One region of the Mesorhizobium dulcispinae genome, then DNA from elsewhere that is predicted to be linked to it. Evidence: riboswitches for the same ligand, from Rfam matches in the RefSeq annotation. Region 1 holds a riboswitch; each other region holds the start of a gene.
What was found. Region 1 has a riboswitch for cobalamin ahead of bluB (5,6-dimethylbenzimidazole synthase). Riboswitches for the same ligand answer to the same signal wherever they lie in the genome.
Positions count from the first base shown of each region.

Region 2: it holds a riboswitch for cobalamin, as region 1 does, so the genes downstream of both, RFN30_RS30420 (DUF1636 family protein) here and bluB (5,6-dimethylbenzimidazole synthase) in region 1, are expected to answer to the same signal.
Region 3: it holds a riboswitch for cobalamin, as region 1 does, so the genes downstream of both, RFN30_RS27250 (CbtB domain-containing protein) here and bluB (5,6-dimethylbenzimidazole synthase) in region 1, are expected to answer to the same signal.

Region 1 is NZ_JAVIIY010000001.1:332,245-339,402, reverse strand. Features, by position in the region: gene dxs (1-deoxy-D-xylulose-5-phosphate synthase) at 1-472, opposite strand, end outside; gene RFN30_RS01545 (pirin family protein) at 702-1,622, opposite strand; gene RFN30_RS01540 (DUF2277 domain-containing protein) at 1,631-1,897, opposite strand; gene RFN30_RS01535 (exodeoxyribonuclease VII small subunit) at 2,139-2,390, opposite strand; gene RFN30_RS01530 (histone deacetylase family protein) at 2,394-3,320, opposite strand; cobalamin riboswitch at 3,436-3,613, shown strand; gene bluB (5,6-dimethylbenzimidazole synthase) at 3,657-4,394, shown strand; gene RFN30_RS01520 (hypothetical protein) at 4,425-5,405, opposite strand; gene RFN30_RS01515 (alpha/beta fold hydrolase) at 5,737-7,158, opposite strand, start outside.
Region 2 is NZ_JAVIIY010000027.1:22,869-30,026, forward strand. Features, by position in the region: gene RFN30_RS30390 (NADH-quinone oxidoreductase subunit E) at 1-890, opposite strand, end outside; gene RFN30_RS30395 (NADH-quinone oxidoreductase subunit D) at 891-2,081, opposite strand; gene RFN30_RS30400 (NADH-quinone oxidoreductase subunit C) at 2,091-2,696, opposite strand; gene RFN30_RS30405 (NuoB/complex I 20 kDa subunit family protein) at 2,701-3,282, opposite strand; gene RFN30_RS30410 (NADH-quinone oxidoreductase subunit A) at 3,273-3,638, opposite strand; gene RFN30_RS30415 (winged helix-turn-helix domain-containing protein) at 3,975-5,174, shown strand; cobalamin riboswitch at 5,204-5,410, shown strand; gene RFN30_RS30420 (DUF1636 family protein) at 5,448-5,882, shown strand; gene cobW (cobalamin biosynthesis protein CobW) at 5,879-6,916, shown strand; gene RFN30_RS30430 (cobaltochelatase subunit CobN) at 6,933-7,158, shown strand, end outside.
Region 3 is NZ_JAVIIY010000017.1:88,255-95,412, reverse strand. Features, by position in the region: gene RFN30_RS27260 (aromatic ring-hydroxylating oxygenase subunit alpha) at 1-553, opposite strand, end outside; gene RFN30_RS27255 (gamma-glutamylcyclotransferase) at 691-1,377, shown strand; cobalamin riboswitch at 1,448-1,645, shown strand; gene RFN30_RS27250 (CbtB domain-containing protein) at 1,683-1,862, shown strand; gene RFN30_RS27245 (CbtA family protein) at 1,878-2,675, shown strand; gene cobU (bifunctional adenosylcobinamide kinase/adenosylcobinamide-phosphate guanylyltransferase) at 2,668-3,189, shown strand; gene cobO (cob(I)yrinic acid a,c-diamide adenosyltransferase) at 3,191-3,820, shown strand; gene cbiB (adenosylcobinamide-phosphate synthase CbiB) at 3,817-4,806, opposite strand; gene cobD (threonine-phosphate decarboxylase CobD) at 4,805-5,860, shown strand; gene RFN30_RS27220 (tyrosine phosphatase family protein) at 5,857-6,366, shown strand; gene RFN30_RS27215 (creatininase family protein) at 6,378-7,158, opposite strand, start outside.

The DNA.
Region 1 (7,158 bases):
TGCCGGCGGACATGGCGCCGTCGCCGATGACGGCGATGACATTGTTGCGGCCGCCCGCGAGCTCGCGACCCACGGCCATGCCGAGGCCGGCGGAAATCGAGGTCGAGGAGTGCGCGGCGCCGAAGGGATCGTACTCGCTCTCGGCTCGCCGGGTGAAGCCGGAGAGACCGCCTTCCTGGCGAAGCGTGCGGATACGGTCGCGGCGGCCGGTCAGTATCTTGTGCGGATAGGCCTGGTGGCCGACGTCCCAGATCAGCCGATCTTGCGGCGTGTTGAAGACATAGTGCAGCGCAACCGTCAGCTCGACCACGCCCAGCCCGGCGCCGAGATGGCCGCCGGTGTGCGACACGGCATCGATCAGCTCGGCGCGCAGTTCCGTCGCCAGCTGCGGCAGCTCGCTTTCCTCGAGCGCTCGCAAATCCGCGGGAATGCGGACCTTGTCGAGAAGTGGCGTGTCGGGCTTCGGGTTCACTCTGGTGCGGCCTGCTGAAATCTTAACCTTGCATCAGAGCGGTTAACCGTTTCACGGGACCGCTCTGTCTCCTTGTTTTCACGCAATTCCGGGAAAACCGTTTCACACTTTTCCTGGAATTGCTCCAACCTTCACACATATGCGCCGTGATCATGCGCGAAATATGCCGCCGGCAGGCGAATGTAAATGCGTGTCAGTGACGCGGCTGGCGCAGGACGGCTTTCCTGCTCTAACCTTCCGGCAGCGGAATGAATTCTTCCTCATCGCCAGGAACGATATCGAAGCGGCCCGTCTTCCATTCTTCCTTGGCCTGCTCGATGCGTTCTTTGGAGGACGAAACGAAATTCCACCAGATATAACGCTTGGAGCCGAGCGATGCTCCGCCGAACAGCATGAAATGCGCCCCGCGCTCGGACGAAACGACGATCTCCACGCCCGGTTTGAACACCAGCAGCCGCTCCGCAGGAAAGCGGTCGCCGGCGATCGAAACCTCGCCCTCCAGCGTATAGATGGCGCGTTCCTCGGCATCGGCGGGAATCTTCACGCTGGCGCCCGCCGCCAGCCTGAGATCGGCATAGAGCGTCTCCGAAGCGGTCGCGACGGGCGAGCGCAGCCCGGAAAATTCGCCGATCACGATACGGCCGCTGACGCCTTCGGCGTCGATCTCGGGCAGGCTTACCACCGACGTGTTCGCAAACACCGGGGCGATCTCCTCCTGGCTATCCGGCAGCGCCAGCCAGGTCTGCAGGCCGGAGATCGACATCGGCGCGCCGCGCAGCTCCTCCGGCGTGCGCTCGGAATGAACGATGCCGCGGCCGGCGGTCATCAGGTTCACGTCGCCGGGAGCGATCACCATTTCGGTGCCGAGCGAGTCGCGATGCCTGATCTTGCCGTCGAAAAGATAGGTGACGGTGGAAAGCCCGATATGCGGATGCGGGCGAACGTCGATCGCATGGCCGGCGCGCAGGATGGCCGGCCCCATGCGGTCGAAAAAGATGAACGGGCCGACCAGCCGGCGTTTCGCGGTCGGCAAGGCGCGGCGGACCTCGAAGCCGCCAATGTCCTTGGCGTTGGGGATGACCATCAACTCGATCTGGTCGCAGGCAAACGCGTCGCCGGCCTCAGGATCGTTTCCCGGAAAGAAGCTCATGTCGCACCTCAGGCGAAGCGGAGCGCGGACCTGGCTTTCGCCTTGGCCGCCTCTTCCTCACGATTGCGGGGATGCTGGGTGGTTTCGAGGCTGTCCAGCAGCTCGCGCGCGGCGGCAGCGATCGCCTCGACGGCATGGTGGAAGGCATGCTCGTTGCGCTTGGACGGCCTGGTCGAGCCGCTCAGCTTGCGCACGAACTGCAGCGCCGCGTCATGGACCTCGTCATCGGTCGCCGGCGGATCGAAATTGAACAGGGTCTTGATGTTTCGGCACATGCTTGCAGGCCTCCTGTCTTATCGTGTCCCCGCCAGTCGGGACTATCACCGGGGTGTGTTGAGATTCAGGTCAGGCCGAGCCGAAAATGGCGGGTTCCAAGAGCCGGAGCGGAGCGTACTTGAAGTACGTGAGCACCGGCCTACGCCGACCGTAGCCTTAATTTACCTGCCACGCCACTCATGAGTGCTTCGGCAGAAGACCGCCATTTGCAGGCCGGCCTCACCTGAATATCAATACACCTTACTCGGCGTCGAGCGGCTCCGTTCCTACCGGCTTGCCGTCGCGCGACAGCCTGATCTTCTCGACCTTGTCCTCGGCCGCCTTGAGCAGCCGGTCGCAATGGGCCTTCAACGCCTCGCCGCGCTCGTAGATCTTGATCGACTGGTCGAGCGGGACGTCGCCGCGCTCCAGGTCATCGACGATCTTCTCCAGCGCGTCGAGCGCCTGTTCGAAGCTCATCGCCTTGACGTCTTGGTTAGCTTCATCAGCCATCATTCATCCCTTCATCAGCCGCCCGACATGGGCGGCGACCGAAAATGCCAGTCCTTGCAGATCGTAGCCGCCCTCGAGCAGGCTGACGAGCCGGTTGCCGCTGTGGCGCCCGGCGCGCTCCATCAGCTGGCCGGTCGCCCAGTCGAAATCATCCTCGGTCAGGTTGATTTCGGCCAGCGGGTCGCGATGGTGCGCGTCGAAACCGGCGGAAATGATGATCAGGTCCGGCTTGAAAGCGTCGATCGACGGCAGCACGCGCGACAGGAAGGCGTCGCGGAACGTGTCGCTGCCGGTGCTCGGCGCGAGCGGCGCGTTGACGATGTTACCCACGCCGGTTTCGCTCTTGGCGCCGGTGCCCGGATAAAGCGGCATCTGGTGCGTCGAGCAATAGAGCACCGACGGGTCGTCCCAGAAAATGTCCTGCGTGCCGTTGCCGTGGTGGACGTCCCAGTCGACAATCGCGACGCGCTCGGCCTGGTGCTTTTTCTGCGCGTAGCGGGCCGCGATCGCCGCGGTGTTGAACAGGCAAAAGCCCATCGCGGTGGTCTTTTCGGCGTGATGGCCGGGCGGGCGCGCGGCGACGAAGACATTGGCGGCGCGGCCTTCGAAGACGTCATCGACCGCGGCGTTTGCCGCGCCGATCGCCGTCACCGCCGCATGCCAGCTCTTCGGGCTGGCGCTGGTATCGGCATCGATCGAGACGATGCCGGTCTCGGGAATGGCCGCGCGCACCCGCTCAACGAAATCCGCGGGGTGCGCATAGAGGATGGTCGCCTCGTCGCCTTCCGGCGCCTTGATGCGGTCGAGCGCCGAAAAAGCCTCGTCGTCCAGCACGCGCTCGATGGCGCGCAGGCGGTCGGGCCGCTCGGGGTGGCCGGCCGGCGTGAGGTGTTCCAGGAATACCGGATGTGTGTAGAGACGAGTGGTCATGGCGCCTAATCTAGGCACCTGTCGCCCGGATAGCCATGTTTCAGCGCCGATAGATTGGGGAAAATCGCGCCTGATCGTGTCGCTGGCGGCATTGGCGCGGCTTCCGCTTCGCGATAGAGTCCTGCCGCTGCCTGGTGCCCGCGACGCGGGAGAATCGGGAACACGGTTGAATTCCGTGGCGTGCCCAACGCTGTGAGGGGGACCGCGCCGGCAAAAGCCACTGTCAATGACGGGAAGGCGCCGGATGCGGGTCGATCCCAAGCCAGAAGACCGGCCCGGCAGACATAGTCGTCCGCATGGTCAAGCGGAGGACTGCTTATCGCAAGGGGACAAGCGATGCAGGCACGAATGGCCGCTACCGGCGGCGACGACTTTGACCAATCGGCGCGCGATGCCGTTTACCGGGCGATGTTCACCAGGCGCGACGTGCGCAGCCATTTCGTTGGCGACGATCTCGATGATGGCGTGCTGGCGCGGCTGCTCATGGCAGCCCATCACGCGCCGTCGGTCGGCTACATGCAGCCGTGGAACTTCATCGTCATCCGCGATGCGGCAAGGCGACGGCAGGTGCGCGACCTGTTTCTGGCCGCGCGCGAGCAGGAACTGCCGGCGATCGAGGCGGAGCGGCAGGCGCTCTACCGCAAGCTGAAGCTCGAAGGCATCTGCGAAAGCGCGCTCAACCTCTGCATCACCTGCGACCGCCAGCGGTCAAAAGACTCGCCGCTCGGGCGCTGGCACAATCCGGAAATGGACCTCTACAGCACCGTCTGCGCCGTGCAGAATTTCTGGCTGGCGGCGCGCGCCGAAAGCGTCGGCGTCGGCTGGGTGAGCATCATCGAGACCGAGGCGCTGAAGCGGCTGTTGTCGATCCCCGAGCATGTGACGCCGATCGCCTATCTGTGCGTCGGGCGGGTGTCGGAATTCGCGCCGCGGCCGGACCTCGAGGCGCATGGCTGGGGCAAGCGCCTGCCGCTCGGCGAGCTGGTGATGAGCGAGACCTTTTGCGGCGCCGGCGAGGAGCCGCTCAAGTCGGCGATCGCCCGCCTCGGTTCCGGCGAACGGGCGAACCCGTGATCAGGCTGCCTTCGTAGTGAGGGCTGCTGATCAGGCCGCCCGGGGCGAATCCCAGCGCGAGCCGCCGAAAGAGCCGAGCGCCTTGTCGCGAAGCTCCCTGAATTTCGACGAGGCCTCTGCCAGGCGCTGGTCCCATTCCGGATTGGGCACCTGGCCCTCGATGGCGGCAAAATAGACCTGCATCAGCGAGGCGATGGCGAAGGGCTCGATGAAGGCGGCCTTGAAGGCCCAGGCAAAGACGATGGCCAGAACGAAGGCCCAGCCGGCAAGCTGCCCGGGCATGACCCAGAGGATGGCGGCTGCGGGGGCGAGCATCAAAAGGAAGATGACGAAGGACACGCCCCACATGATCACCGCCAGCCAGACGGCGTTCTTGACCATGTGCTTGCCGTTCTGCGCGTAGAGCACGACGCCTTGCCTGGCGGTCTCGAAAGGCGAGTTTGAATTGATGCGGATGTTGTAGCCGAGGATGATCTCGTCGACATAGGTCAGCGATAGCCGAATGACGGTGTTGATGAAGCTGACGATGCCGCTCAAGCCTGGAATGGGCAGGAAGGCGGCGATGCCGCCGATCAGGCCGGTAATGGCGCGGATGGCGCCTTTCACCAGTTGGTCGACAACGAAAAGGATATTGGCCTCGGCGAAGCGCTTGGTCACCACCTCGCGCGCATAGGCGATCTGGCCCTGGCCGTCGGGAACGTCGTGGCCGTCGATCAGGTGGACCATGACGGCGATGTGGCCGGCCTTGAGAACGTAGAGGATATATTCGCGGATCCAGTAGACGGCGATCGAGACGACACCGAAGCCGACGACCCCGCCCCACAAGGCAAACGACATCGGACCGTCGGGGTCGGTCGAGATGTGGCCGACGCCGTAGCCGACGCTGGCGCCGGTGCCGGTCGCGATGATGTAGGCCACCGTGATGCCGAAATAGACGATCATGCGAAAGACGATGAACGGCCATGTCCGCATCATGATGGACACCGACCGGCCGATGCTGAAGTCCCACATGGCCCCGACTCTCCCACCACAGAGTTGGCCGGGAAGGATGCGCTCGCCCCGGTGATTGTCAATCTTGAGCACCGCCATGCCGTCCCAAAACCGGTGCATACCCTGTGGGCAATCCGCATCATTGGGGGAGGCTGACCCTTTTTGAGCAGACCCTCGACTGGCGGCTTGAATGCCGCGACCTGACGTCGAACACAAATTGGCGCCACTTTCCACTCCAGTCCGGCTCATGCAGTCGGACAAGCCCATGGGCGGCGGCATGTGCCGCTGCCGCGGCGCGCGAAGGCAGGTCGAGCTTGGCTAGAATATTTCCGACGTGGCGGTGGACGATATGCTAGCCCATCATGGGCTGGATCTTTCCTGTGACCGCAAGGAACTGAAGCGCGCCAGGAAAGCCGTCGGCTTCCATCTTGCCACGCTCCTCGAATGTTAGGCCCGAACCGGCTATTAGATCGCGCACCGTCCGCGATACGATGGTCTCGCCCGGCCGGGCATGGTCCAGCAGCCGCGACGAGACCTCGATGGCGATGCCGGAGAAGTCCTCGCCGCACGCTTCGCACTCCCCAATGTGGATTGCCGCGCGAGCATCGACACCGGAAAGTTTCAACCGTTCACCTATCGCAATCCCGCACTGGATCGAGCGGGTCGGCCGCTGGAAGACGGCAAGCAGCCTGTCGCCCAAGCGCCTGATCTCCTTGCCGTGGAACAGCGCCAACTCGTCCCGAATCGCATCCGTGCATTGCTCAATCGCCTGCTCGCCGGCAGCCTCGATCTTCAGCGCCAGCACGGAGAGCAGCACGCGCTCGCTCGGAACCGAGGGCAGGACGCCGGTCACGAAGCTCCGGATCTCGTCGACCAGGCGGCCGCAGCCCTCGCCCCAGATCACGTGATCCCTGCCGGCAAGCTCGACGTATCTGGCACCTTCGATATGCGCCGCCAGAAAGCGCCCTTCCTCCGGTCTTACCCAGCGATCGCCCGTCCTCTGCACGATCAGCGTCGGAACATGGATGGCGGGCAGGATATCGCGAACGTCGATTTCCGTGCCCCATCGCCAGAGTGCGATCGCGTCGGCGGGCGAGGCCGAATTTCTGAGATAGGCGGCGAACCACTCGCGCTCGATCATGTTTTCGATCAGGCTGGGCGCGGCGTTGCTCATATCGGCGGGCTTGCCCCACTGCCTCTCGACAGCGTCGATATCCTGCTGCACCTGCTCGACAGTTCTCGCCCAGGGATAATCCTTCGCCCATGAACCCCTGGCGTAGGCACCGGTGAGCACGATCGCGGCCGTGCGCTCGGGATAGGTGGCGGCGAAAAGCATGCACATCGGGGCGCCCACCGAACTGCCGAACAGGACAGTGCGCCTGGAGCCGGCCGCGTCCAGAACGGCACGTACATCCTCCATCCGCTCTTCGAGCGTCGGCAGGCCGACATTGCGGTCGGACAAACCGGTGCCGCGCTTGTCGATGCGGATCAGGCGCGAGAAGGTGCCGAGCCGCTTGAGCACATGCGAATACCTCGGTGAATCCCAGGCAACGTCGAGGTTGGAGACCCATCCCTGGACATATAGCAGGTCGATCGGCCCGTCGCCGGTCACCTGGTAGGCGATGTTGGTCCCTGCCGATTTGACATAGTGGGTCTGCGGCCGCATGGACTCGCCGCCGTCGGCCTTTGCCTGGGAACCGGGCGGCGGCTCGGTGATGGCAGCCGGATGTCGCGTCTGGGAAGACGAGCCCGTCCGGCGTGCTCTCAGCGTCTG
Region 2 (7,158 bases), on a different contig from region 1:
TTGGCGGCGGAGTGGCGCGGCGCCCTGACGCTGGCCGCCTTCTCGGTGGCCGGCGAAACCTTGACCGGCGACGGTGTCGTCAGCGCCGGGCTGGTTTCCGGCGCATCGGTTTTCGGCTTGCTGGACTTCGATGGTCCGACCGGGGCCGATGCCACCGGCGCGGTCGGCGCCTGGGAGACGACAACGGCGGGCGCTGCAGCCGGCGCCGAGGCCGCAGCCTCCCTGGCCGCCTTCGCCGCTGCCTTGGCTTCCTTGTCGCGGGTCGACTTCAGGATAGCTTTCTCGCTCTTCAGCGTCGTCAGCCCGGCTGCCGGCTCCGAGCCGGTTCGGCCGTTCTGCGGACCCGGCTTAACGTCTGCGCCCTTGCCGGCCTCATAGAGATCGATGATCTCGGCCAGCCGTTCCGGCGTCAGGTCCTCGAACGTGTCCTTGAAGATCATCACCATCGGCGCGTTGACGCAGGCGCCGAGGCACTCGACCTCCTCCCACGACAGCGTGCCCTTGTCGTTGGTGTGGAATTGGTCGTGATGGATCTTCGAGCGGCAGACGTCCATCAGCGCTTCGGAGCCGCGCAGCATGCAGGGCGTGGTGCCGCAGACCTGGATATGGGCGCGCGTGCCGACCGGATTGAGCTGATACTGCGTGTAGAAGGTCGCGACTTCGAGGCCGCGGATGCGCGGCATGCCGAGCATGTCGCAGATCGCCTCAATCGCGGCCTTCGTCACCCAGCCTTCCTGCTCCTGCGCGATCATCAGCAGCGGGATGATAGCCGACTGTTCGCGCCCCTTCGGGTATTTGGCGATCCACTGCTGCGCCGCCGCCGCGTTCGCCTTGTTGAAGGCAAAGGAGGCTGGCTGGACGCTGGCATCTGCGAGACGGCGGACTGACATTTAGCGATCGACCTCCCCAAACACGATGTCGAGCGAACCCAATACGGCGGTGACGTCGGCCAGCATGTGACCGCGGCACAGGAAATCCATGGCCTGCAGATGCGCGAAGCCGGGGGCGCGCAGCTTGCAGCGGTAGGGCTTGTTGGTGCCGTCTGAGACCAGATAGACGCCGAACTCGCCTTTCGGCGCCTCGACGGCCGCATAGACCTCGCCGGCCGGCACGCGATAGCCTTCGGTGTAGAGCTTGAAGTGATGGATCAGCGCTTCCATCGAGCGCTTCATCGCCGCGCGCTTCGGCGGCACCACCTTGCCGTCGAGGTTCGATACCGGACCGGCGCTTTCCTTGCCGAGCAGCAGGTCGACGCACTGGCGCATGATCTTCGCCGACTGGCGCATCTCTTCCATGCGCACCAGATAGCGGTCGTAGCAGTCGCCGTTCTTGCCGACTGGAATGTCGAAATCCATCTCGGAATAGCATTCATAGGGCTGCGCCTTGCGCAGGTCCCAGGCAGCGCCCGAACCGCGCACCATCACGCCCGAAAAACCCCAGGCCCAGGCGTCTGCTAGCGACACGGTGCCGATATCGACATTGCGCTGCTTGAAGATGCGGTTGGGCGTCAGCAGCGCGTCGAGGTCGTCGACCGACTTCAGGAACGGGTCGATCCACTTGCCGATGTCCTCGATCAGCTGCTGCGGCAGATCCTGATGCACGCCGCCGGGACGGAAATAAGCGGCATGCATGCGCGAGCCAGAGGCACGCTCATAGAACACCATCAGCTTTTCGCGCTCGACGAAGCCCCACAGCGGCGGGGTGAGCGCGCCGACGTCCATCGCCTGCGTCGTCACATTGAGGATGTGCGACATGATGCGGCCCATTTCGGAATAGAGCACGCGGATCAACTGGCCGCGCTTCGGCACCTCGATGCCGAGCAGCCGCTCGGCGGCCAAAGCGAAGGCGTGCTCCTGGTTCATCGGCGCGCAATAGTCGAGTCGGTCGAGATAGGGCACGGCCTGCAAATAGGTCTTGGCTTCGATCAGCTTCTCGGTGCCGCGATGGAGCAGCCCGATATGCGGATCGACGCGATCGACAACCTCGCCATCCAGCTCCAGCACCAGGCGCAAAACGCCATGCGCCGCAGGATGCTGCGGACCGAAGTTGATGTTGAAGTTGCGGACGGAGGTTTCAGCCATCGTGGCGCCTCAATTCGTCTTGGCTTTCTCATCCCCCGGCAGGACGTAGTCCGTCCCTTCCCAAGGAGAAAGAAAATCGAAATTGCGGAATTCCTGCTTGAGCTCGACCGGCTCGTAGATCACGCGCTTGGCCTCGTCGTCGTAGCGCACTTCGACGAAGCCGGTCAGCGGGAAATCCTTGCGCAGTGGATGCCCGTCAAAGCCGTAGTCGGTGAGGATGCGCCGCAGGTCCGGATGGTCCGAGAACAGCACGCCGTAGAGGTCATAGGTCTCGCGCTCGTACCAGTCGGCGCCCGGATAGACGGCGGTCAGCGACGGCACCAGCGTCTCCTCGTCGGCCTGGACTTTCAGGCGGATGCGGACATTCTGCTTCGGCGACAACAGGTGGTAGACGACGTCGAAGCGTTTGGCCCGCGACGGGTAGTCCGCGCCGCAGATGTCGATGATCGAGATGAACTGGCAACGCGGATCATCGCGCAGGAAGGTCGCAACCTCGATCAGATTGCCCGGCTCGACAGGGACCGTCAGTTCGCCATAGGCAAGCACCGGCTCGCCGATGCGGCCGGAAAGCTTCTCGCCGAGATAAGTGGAGAGTTCGTTCAACGCCAGGGTCATTGGCTCACCGTTCGATCGTGCCGGTGCGGCGGATCTTCTTCTGCAACAGAAGAATGCCGTAAAGCAGCGCTTCCGCGCTCGGCGGGCAGCCGGGCACATAGATGTCGACCGGCACGATGCGGTCGCAACCGCGCACCACCGAATAGGAATAATGGTAGTAGCCGCCGCCATTGGCGCAGGAGCCCATCGAGATGACGTAGCGCGGCTCCGGCATCTGGTCGTAGACCTTACGCAGTGCCGGCGCCATCTTGTTGGTCAGCGTGCCGGCGACGATCATGATGTCGGACTGGCGCGGAGACGCGCGCGGCGCGACGCCGAACCGCTCCGAGTCGTAGCGCGGCATCGAGGTGTGGATCATCTCGACCGCGCAGCAGGCGAGGCCGAAGGTCATGAACATCAGCGAGCCGCTGCGCGCCCAGGTGATCAGCGCTTCGGTGGAGGTGACAAGAAAACCCTTGTCGGCCAACTCGTTGTTGATTTCGAGGAAGAAGGGATCGTCCTCCCCCACTGGCCTGCCGGTGTTGGGGTCGATGATGCCCTTGGGCTTCGGCGCGACGAGGGTGCCTGAACTGTCGTTCAATCCCATTCCAGCGCTCCTTTTTTCCATTCATAGGCAAAGCCGATGGTCAACACCGCCAGGAACACCATCATCGACCAGAAGCCGAGCATACCGAGCTTGGAGAAGGACACCGCCCAGGGAAACAGGAAGGCGACCTCGAGATCGAAGATGATGAACAGGATCGACACCAGGTAGAAGCGGATGTCGAATTTCATGCGGGCGTCGTCGAACGAGTTGAACCCGCATTCATAGGCGGAAAGCTTTTCCGGATCGGGATTGCGGTAGGCCACCAGGAACGGCGCGACGATAAGCGCGAGACCGACGACCATCGCCACTGCGATGAAGAGGACGATGGGCAGGTACGAACTTAGGAGTGCGCTCATGCGCCGACTTTCCTTTGGCGGGCCAATTCACTTTGATTACAGCAACGGACTCTAATGCGGAAGCGTGACAGTTTAACCGCTGAACCGTTTTAAAGGGGCCCATGCTGCAACGCGGCGAGGGTTAGCGCAGCGGTTTCGGCGACGCAAGTCAAACCTTGTTCAAAATCCGGCCCTGGACGCCATATCGGAAGAAACTGGTCCGATCCGCTCCTGTTTGATTTCCTTCATTTTTTACTCCACTTTTCTCTCCTGACATATCTCCCGCCATTTGGCTGCTAGCATGGCCGGAATCACCCGCCGGAAGTCAGGTAAACGGATCGAGGCAAAGGCCCCTTGATGAAGGAAAAAATCTCTCTTCGCATGGCAAGGCGCATCGCGCTCGGCGCGCAGGGCTTTACGGACCCCCGCCCGGGCGGCGAGCCCAACCGCAGGCATCTCGCCCGTGTGCTCTCTCGCACCGGGCTGCTCCAGATCGACTCCGTCAGCGCGGTGGTGCGCGCCCACTACATGCCGCTATATTCGCGCCTCGGCCCCTACCCGCTTGCCTTGCTCGACAACGCGGCCGTTACCCGAAAGCGCGCCGTCTTTGAATACTGGGCACACGAGGCCTCCTTCCTGCCGGTCGAGACCTACCCGCTGATGCGCTGGCGCATGCAGCGCGCCGAGCAGGGTGAGGAAATGTATCTCGGCCTCGCCAAATGGGGCCGCGAGCGCAAGGAGATGATCGACGAGATCTACAGGGAAGTCGCCGATCGCGGGCCGATCGCCGCCTCCGACATCGAGGGCCATAAGGGCAATGGCGGCTGGTGGGGCTGGAGCGAGGCCAAGCACGCCTTCGAATGGCTGTTCTGGGCAGGGCGCATCACCACCGCCTACCGGCGCGGCTTTGAACGTTACTACGACCTGCCGGAGCGTGTTCTGCCGCAGGCCGTGCTCGACCTGCCTGTACCTTCGGTCGAGGACGCGCATCGTGAGCTGCTGCGCATTTCCGCCCGTGCCCACGGCATCGCCACCTATGGCGACCTGCGCGATTATTTCCGCCTGGCGCCCAGCGACACGAAAGACAGGATCGAGGAACTGGTCGAGGCGGGCGAGCTACTGCCGGTGCGCGTCGAAGGCTGGGACAAGGCCGCCTATCTCCACAAGGACGCCCGCTTCCCGCGCCGGATCGAGGCGCGCGCCCTGCTCGCTCCCTTCGATCCCGTGGTTTTCGAACGAACGCGCGCCGAAAAACTCTTCGACTTCCGCTACCGCATCGAGATCTACACGCCGGCCGAAAAGCGCCAGTATGGCTATTACGTGCTGCCGTTCCTGCTCGGCGACCGCATCGTCGCCCGCGTCGATCTGAGGGCGGACCGGCCTGCCGGCGTGCTGCGCGCCCATGCCGCCTATGCCGAGGCCGATGCTCCACCGGAAACTGCCGCGCAGCTCTTCGAGGAGCTGAAACAGATGCAGGCATGGCTCGGCCTGGAAGCGATCGAGGTGACGCCGGCCGGCGACCTCGGTCCGGCGCTGGCCGACATCCGGGTGTCGTAGCCGCGCGTTGACAGGCGCATAGACGTAAGCCTAAATCCGAGCCAGACGGTCTCCTCCCGGCAAAGGGAGGAGCCAAGAGGGAATGCGGTGCGGGCTAGAAAAATCCCCAAATCCGCGGCTGTCCCCGCAACTGTAAGCGACGAGCCTTAGCCGAAAACCACTGGGATGTTCCCGGGAAGGCGGCGCCAAGGCGATGACCCGCGAGCCAGGAGACCTGCCGTCTGAGACTGAAAATCCGATCGCCCGGCGGGTTTTCCGGGCAAGGAGCCTGTTTTGGATCGCAACGGCAGTTTCTCGGCTAATATCGCGGACATTCCGTCCGAGCGCGATGACGCGCTGGCCGACGTGACCGTCATCGTCTGCTCTTCCTGCCGCGACGAGACCGGCTCGGATGCGCATCCGCGCGCCGGCACCCTGCTCGCCGAAGACGCCCGCCGCGCCGCCTCGGGCGAAAACATCCGCATCCGCACCGTCGAATGTCTCGGCAACTGCAAGCGCCGCTTGAGCGCGGCACTGCTGCGCGACGGCTGCTGGAGCTACGTCTTCGGCGATCTGGAAACAACCAGCGGCGCCGACCTCATTGCCGGCGCAAAGCTCTTCGCCACCTCGACCGACGGCCTGATCCCTTGGCGCGGCCGGCCCGATTCTCTCAAGCGGGGCCTGGTTGCCCGCATCCCTCCTCTCGACCTCCTGAAGGACCGACCATGAACGCTTCCGTTTCCCGTGTCCCTTGCACCGTCGTCACCGGCTTCCTCGGCGCCGGCAAGACGACGCTGATCCGTAGCCTGCTCGAGAACGCCAAGGGCAAGCGGCTGGCGATCATCGTCAACGAGTTCGGCGATGTCGGCATCGACGGCGAGATCCTGAAGGGCTGCGGCATCGACACTTGCCCGGAGGAAAACATCGTCGAGCTCGCCAATGGCTGTATCTGCTGCACGGTCGCCGACGACTTCGTGCCGGCGCTCGACCAGATCCTGTCGCGCACGCCGAAGGTCGACCACATCCTGATCGAGACCTCCGGCCTCGCTTTGCCGAAGCCGCTGGTTCAGGCTTTTCAGTGGCCGACGGTCAAGAGCCGCGTGACCGTCGACGGCGTCATTGCCGTTGTCGACGGCCCGGCGCTGGCCGACGGCCGCGTCGCTTCCGACATGGACGCGCTGCAGGCGCAACGCGCCGCCGACGACTCGTTAGATCATGACGATCCGGTCGAGGAAGTGTTCGAGGACCAGATCGCCTGCGCCGACTTGATCATCCTGTCGAAGAGCGACCTGATGGACGCAGCCGGTGCGACCCGCGCCAACGCCGTCATCGGCGAGCATGTGGCGCGCGCCGTCAAGGTCGTGCCGACCACGCAGGGCAAGGTCGACCCGTCGGTGCTGCTCGGCCTCGGCCTTGCCGTCGAGGACGATATCGAGAACCGCAAGACCCATCACGACGACGAGCTCGATCACGAGCACGACGATTTCGACTCCTTCGTCGTCGATATCCCGTCGATTGCCAATCCGGACGAACTGGCGAAGCGCGTCGCCCTCGCCGCCGAGCAGGAAAACGTGCTGCGCGTCAAAGGTTTCGTCGAGGTCGGCGGCAAGCCGATGCGGCTCCTGCTCCAGGCGGTCGGACCGCGCGTCAACCACTATTACGACCGCGCCTGGACCGCGGAAGACGACCGCCGTTCGCGCCTCGTCGTCATCGGCCTCAAGGGGCTGAACCGCCCGGCGGTCGAGCGTATCCTCGCCGGCTGAGGCTAACCGACACGCGATGCATATCCTCACCACGACATCCGCCTCGCTCGACGACCTCGCCGAGCCGATCGACCTCAGGCAGACGCCTGCGGATGTCGTGGCCCTGTCCTTCACCGACAGCGATCTCTCCGGCCTGGCCGCCGCCTGGAAGGCGGACGCGGAGCGCCTACCGTCGATGCGGTTGGCTGCCCTTCGAGACCTCCGCCATCCGATGTCGGTCGACCTGTGGATCGACAGCGTCG
Region 3 (7,158 bases), on a different contig from region 1:
TGACGAGCGTCTCCAGCGGCCAGTTGGAAAGATCGCTGGAGGCGCGATCGAAGGAGGCTTCCGCCGAACGGCCAGCATCCTCGGCAAGGTTGACGAAGACGAAGCCGCGCCAAACCGACAGCGCCACGCGGTAAAGCGGATAGTCGGCCTTGTCGAAGCCTTCGGGGAGTGATTTCGACGGCACGCGGACAAGATCGCCGCGCAGCGAATAGGACCAGGCATGGTAGGGGCAGGTGAGCAGCCTTGCCTTCAGCCGTCCCGCGCTTTCCTGGCAAAGCTGCGAGCCGCGATGCCGGCAGGTGTTGTGGAAGGCACGCAAGCTGCCGGTCTCGTCGCGCAGCACGACGATCTCCTGCGAGCCTATGCGCACGGTTCGAAAGGCTAGCGGCGCCGCGAGATCGGCCTCGCGGCAGACCATCAGCCAGCTCCGGTACCAGATCGCTTCGAGATCGCGCCGGTAAGCGTCGGCTTCCCGATAGGCCGCTGCGGGCAGTGTCGGCTCGAGGTGGGTCAGGCCATTGTAGAGATTGCGTTCGCTCGGATTCGGCTGCATGGGCTTCTCCCTGGCTGCAGACAGCCGACACCTGGGCAAGGCCGTTGTCAATCGCGCGGCCATTGTGGTGGTCAGGCACCGCCCTTAAGGTCGTTTCCCGAGGCTGGCGCTTGCCGGCTGGTCGGGGTCGCAAAAACATGCCTGCAAGAACGATGTCGCTCACCGAGGATCTGGTCGCCCGCTGCTTTCGAGTCGTCGAAGACAGTGGCCCCGATCCAAACGCGTCGCATCTGGACGATGCCGACTATGATGCGATGCTGGACACCATGGAAGCCGAACTCCCCGCCGCCGAGCCGCTCTGGCTCTTTGGCTACGGATCGCTGATCTGGAAGCCGGAGATAGAGCATGTCGAGGAGCGGGTCGCCGTCGCGCGCGGCTGGCATCGCTCCTTCTGCATGAACATGACGCGCTGGCGCGGCACCAAGGAGCAGCCTGGCCTCATGATGGCGCTGGACCGCGGCGGCCAATGCAAGGGCGTTGCTTTCCGTCTGAACGGTGGCGACCGCCGGCAGGCATTGGACAAGCTTTTCCGCCGCGAGATGACGCTGAAGCCGACCAGCTACCATCCGCGGCTCCTCAACTTGATGAGCGACGACGGACCCTTCCGGGCTCTGGCCTTCGTCATCAACCGCAAGGGCACCACCTATGCCGGCCCGATCGAGGAAAAAGTGGTGGTCGAGCGGCTGGCGACGTCGTGCGGCCACTGGGGTTCGGGCGCCGACTATCTCTACAACACGGTGAAGAACCTCGAGCAGCGCGGCATTCATGACCGCCATTTGTGGCGATTGCAGCAGCTGGTTGCCGAGCGGATTGCCGCATCCTAATCCAAAACCCGTGCCGCAATCACGCTGCGGCGTGACGGAATTTGGTTTGCCGGGCGCGGCGATTCTGCCTATAGTCCATCGCGTCGTCGGTTCCGTTTTTGGAGCCAAGAGGGAATGCGGTGAGGGCGGAGTTTCTGCCCAAAGCCGTGGCTGCCCCCGCAACTGTGTGCGGTAGTCCTCTCCATAAACCACTGAGGATTTTCCTCGGGAAGGTGGGGAAGGGCGCGGATCCGCGAGCCAGGAGACCTGCCGGCGACCGGAAAGTTGACTTCGATGCCCTCGGGTGGAGGGCGAAAGGACCAGACATGAATACCGCTTCCGTTTCCCTCGGCGCTTCCGTCTCCTCGCAGTCGCGCGTCATGCAGCTGGCGCTCGCCGCGCTGCTCGGCATTTTCGTCGTCGGCTTTGTCGGCTTCTCGCATATCGATGCGGTCCACAACGCTGCGCACGACTATCGCCATTCGATGGCTTTTCCCTGCCACTGAGCAAGGCCTGACATCATGAATCTGTTTCGCAACGTCGTGTTCATCGCGGCGATCGCGGGGCTCGTGGCGGGCATCGTGCTCGCCTGCATGCAGGCCTATGCGACCGTGCCGCTGATCCTCAAGGCGGAAGTCTATGAAGAGGCCGGCGGCGGCCATCATCATGACCACGCCGCCACAGCCACCGACAGCAATGTGACGAGCTCTGCCGCTCCGGCGGACAACGCGATGAGCAGCGCCGCCCCGGCGCCTGCCGAAGCGGCTGCCCCGGCCGAGGACGAGGGCTGGGCGCCGGCCGATGGCTTCGAGCGCTTCGCCTTCAACGTCGTCGCCAACATCGTCACCGGCATCGGCTTCGCACTGGTCCTGGTCGCGGTCTCCGAATTCGCCGGCGGCATCGGCAACTGGCGCCAGGGCGTGTTCTGGGGCCTCGCCGGTTTTGCGGTGTTCACGCTGGCGCCCGGGCTCGGCCTGCCGCCCGAACTGCCGGCGATGCCGGCGGCCGAGCTGTTGCCGCGCCAGATCTGGTGGATTTCGACGGTGGCCGCGACTGCGATCGGCCTCGGCTTGATCGCCTTCCGCAAATCGCTGCCGCTGGCTGTCCTGGCGGTCGTGCTGATCGTTGGGCCGCATATCGTCGGCGCGCCGCAGCCCGACAGTTTCGAGACGGCGATCCCGGAAGGGCTGCATCACCAGTTCGTGGTGGCGGTGACGCTCACCGATCTGGTGTTCTGGCTGGTGCTGGGGGCCGTCGTCGGCGTGGTGCGCGGCCGCTTCACCGGCACGGCGGCTAGCCTGCGCGACAGCTTTGCCTGATCGCGCCAAGGGTCGCCTGACCTTCATCGTCGGCGGTGCGCGCTCCGGCAAGAGCGCGCATGCCGAGACCCTGGTGACGGCAAGCCCGTCGCCCTGGACCTATATCGCCACAGCGCAAGCCTACGACGACGAGATGCGCGAGCGCATCGCACTGCATCGCTCGCGGCGAGGCGAGGGCTGGGTCACTGTCGATGCGCCGCTCGACCTCACCGGCGCGATCGAGGCCTTGCCCGATCACCAGCCGGTGCTCATCGACTGCCTGACATTGTGGCTGACCAATCATATGCTGGCGGACCATGATATCGAGGCCGAGTGTCGGCGGCTGTCAGACGTGCTGTCGCGGCCGCGCGGGCCCTGGTTCGTGGTGTCGAACGAAGTCGGGCTCGGCATCGTGCCGGACAATGCGCTGGCGCGCCGGTTCCGCGACGCCGCCGGCCGACTCAACCAGCAGGTCGCGGCGGTTGCCGATTCGGTGCTGATGATGGTGGCGGGGCTGCCGCTTAAGGTGAAGTGACATGGCCGAGATCGACGACAAGACCATCGACGACAGGGACGCCGAGCGCCATCGCGCCAAGATGGCCAAGCGCAAGGCGGTGCAGGATGCCGAGGTGGCCGGCAAGACGATCGAGAAGGGACTGCTCATCGTCAACACCGGGCCGGGCAAGGGCAAGACCACGGCCGCCTTCGGCCTGGCGCTGAGGATGCTCGGTTATGGCAAGCGCGTCGGCGTCGTCCAGTTCATCAAGGGCAAATGGCACACCGGCGAGAAGGATGCCTTCGCCGCTTTCGGCGATCGCGTTGTCTGGCACGCGATGGGCGAGGGCTTCACCTGGGAGACCCAGGACCTGAAGCGCGACATCGCCGCCGCCGAGGCCGCCTGGGCGAAGGCGATAGAGCTGATGGCCGATCCGTCCGTCAGCCTCGTGGTGCTCGACGAGCTCAACATCGCGCTCCGCTACGATTACCTCGATCTGGAAAAGGTGGTCGCCGCACTCAAGGCGCGCCGCGAGGACCTTCATGTCGTCGTCACCGGCCGCAACGCCAAGCCGCTGCTTGTCGAGGCGGCCGACCTCGTCACCGAGATGGGGCTGACCAAGCACCATTTTTCGGCAGGGGTGAAGGCGCAGCCGGGGATCGAGTTTTAGCCGCCGATCAAAATGGTCAGGTAGATCACGATCGCCGACAGAATCGCGAACAGGCCGATCAGCAGCCCGTCGGCGACACGGTAGAGCTTCAGCGCCTGTCTGATGTCGGTGCTCTCGGCCTCGCGACGGCCGCCTTCGCCCATGAAGGCGTCCTCGACGATCTCGCCGCCATAGCTGCGTGGCCCGGCCAGGGATAGGCCCAGGGCACCGGCCATAGCGGCTTCCGGCCAGCCGGCATTGGGCGAGCGGTGTTTCTTCGCGTCGCGACGCATCACCTGCCAGGCGCTGCGGGGGTCGGCGCCCTTGACCAGGAAGGCCGCTAGCACGATCAGCAGGCCGGTGAGCCGCGATGCAGGCAGGTTGATCCTGTCGTCGAACAGCGCCGCGGCGCGGCCGAAGGCCTCATGTTTCGGCGTGCGGTGGCCGATCATCGAATCAGCGGTGTTGGCTGCCTTGTAGGCAGCACCCCCGGCCAGCCCGCCGATGCCGGTCCAGAAAGCGGGCGCGACGATGCCGTCGGAGAAATTCTCGGCCAGGCTTTCGATCGCGGCGCGGGCGACGCCCGCCTTGTCGAGCTTTTCCGGGTCGCGGCCGACGATGCGCGAAACGGCGATGCGGCCGAGCGTCAGGCCGCCGGTCTCCAGGGCATCGGCGACATCCTCGACATGTTCGGCGAGGCTCTTCTGCGACAGGAGCGAAGAGGCGAGGATGGCCGCGATGACCAGGCCTGAGGGAAAGATCAGCCAGAGCAGGACATGCAGCGTCAGGCCGATGGCCGCCGGCACCAGCAGGATGACCAGCAGCGCCTGGACGCCGCGACGGCGACGCAATTCGTCGGAATCGGTGGCGCGGTTGAGCCTGCGATCGAGAAAGGATATCAGCCTGCCTATCCAGGTTACCGGATGGCCGATGGCGTTAAACAGCCAGTCCGGATAGCCAAGGACACGTTCAACGGCGAGTGACAGGAAAGCGATCAGGATCGACATGAAGCTTCTAGGCGGAGCGATTGCGGCGGTTGACCACGGCGGCAGCCTTGGGCGGGCAAGCGCTCTCTTTCCTCATGCGCCGCAGCCTTTCGTTGACCTCTCGACAGGTATCAATCCGCACTCCTATCCGCTTTTCGAATTGCCCGCCACCGCCCTGTCGCGTTTGCCGGAGGCAGGACAACTGCGCGATTTGGCCGAAAATGCGGCCAAGGCTTATGGCGCGCCGTCCGCGGCGCATGTTGTGGCCGCGCCCGGCACGCAGATCCTCCTGCCGCGCGTCGCCTCGCTGGTGAAGCCCGGCAAGGCGCTGGTGCTCAGTCCGACCTATGCCGAGCACGCCAGGGCCGCCGCGATCGCCGGCCATGCGGTTGCGGACGTGAACGATTTCGAGGCTTTGTCGGACGCCGACCTTGCAGTGCTGGTCAACCCGAATAATCCGGATGGGCGAGTGATCGAGAGGAGCCGACTGCTTGACCTCGCCGCGCGGCTTCGTGCCAAGGGCGGTCTGCTGGTCGTCGACGAAGCCTTCATGGATGTCGGCCCAACCGAACACAGCCTGGCCGGCGATGTCGGTCAGGGCGGCATCGTCGTGCTGCGTTCCTTCGGCAAGTTCTTCGGCCTTGCCGGAGTCAGGCTCGGCTTCGCGCTCGCGGATCCGTTGACGGCCGAGCGGCTCGAGGCGCAGCTCGGGCCTTGGGCCGTCGCCGGCCCTGCGCTCGAATACGGCATCCGCGCGCTGGCGGACATCAAGTGGCAGGGCGACATGCGACAGCGCCTGGCAGGCGATGCCAAGCGCCTCGACGCGCTGCTCGGCCGCTTCGACATTCCCGTCGCCGGCGGCACCAGTTTGTTCTGCTATTTGTCTTTGTCCGACGCCCGAAGCCTGTTTTCCGCGCTGGGCGAGCGCGGCGTCCTGGTTCGTCATTTTGCCGACCGGCCACAAGCCCTGCGAGCCGGCCTGCCGGGCAGCGAGGCGGAATGGCAGCGCCTCGAGAGCGCGCTTGCCGCCTGGGCTGCTCGGCGCAAGGATACGGGCAAGGAGTCCGAAAGATGATCCATGTCTGTTCGCTGTCGAAGGTCGAGGAGACGGTATCGAAGACCGGCGCGGAGCGCTTGTTGTCGCTGCTCGCCGCCGGCACCGAAGTGACGCGCCCGGCCTCCATCCTGGCCGAAAACCATCTGCATCTGGTCATGCACGACATCGCCGTCGCGCAGGAAGGCATGACGATGCCAGGCGAGGAGCATGTGCGCGCGCTGCTCGACTTCGCCTATCGCTGGGACCGGGCCAAACCGATGGTCGTGCACTGCTATGCCGGCATCAGCCGCTCGACGGCGTCGGCCTATATTATCGCGGCAGCGCTGGCGCCCAAACGCGACGAGGCGGAGCTGGCGAAGACGCTGCGATTTCTGTCGCCGTCAGCGACACCCAATCCCCGGCTGATTGCCGTCGCCGACACCTTGCTCGGACGAGAAGGCCGCATGATCGCGGCGATCGAAGCGATCGGGCGCGGCGCCGACGCCTTTGAGGGCACGCCTTTCGAGCTCGACATCCGGGCGTAAGCCGGTTCGGTCTAAAGCAGCCAGTCGGCAAGCTTCGCCTTACGCACATCCCGGACCAGGTTGATGAAACCGTCAGCTTGATGCTCCGCCGTCAGCCGGCCCTTCTCGGCCGTGGCGAGGCTGGCGTCGCCGACCACGCCGTTCGCATTTAGGTCGCTCGCGATCCAGGCGAAGGCGTGGGTTCCGGTATGGCGCAGCAGCGAAAATTCCTTTTCGGCGCGGCCGACATTCGAGACGAAATTATCGGCCTTGCCCATGTCGACGAGGTCCGGCCGGAAGTGCAGCATCAGCGAGGTCTCGACATCGCCGCCATGGATGCCGTGGCGATCCTCCAGCTCGGTATACATGCCGGCCGGCCGGCCGAAGCGCTGCCAGCTCGTCTTCACCGCCAGCATTTTTGCGCGCACACGCAGTTCGCGCGTGATTATGCCCATGATCTCCTCATTGCCGCCGTGCGAATTGACGACGATCAGCTTCCTGACACCGGCACGCGCGACCGAGAGGCCAAGCTCGGTCCAGGCATCCACAAGAGTCGTCGCCGGCAGAGTGAGCGTGCCGGGCGCATGCAGATGCTCGTTCGACTTGCCGACCGCCTGCACCGGCAGGATGCGGATATCGAGGTCGTCGGGCAGGCGCGCGATCACCGTCTCCAGCATGCCCATCATGATCGAGGTGTCGGTAGAGACAGGGAGGTGAGGGCCGTGCTGCTCGATCGCCGCCACCGGCAGCACGGCGATGGTCGCTTCCGCATCGATCGAGGCGTATTCGGTCGTCCGGTAGTCGCCCCACCAT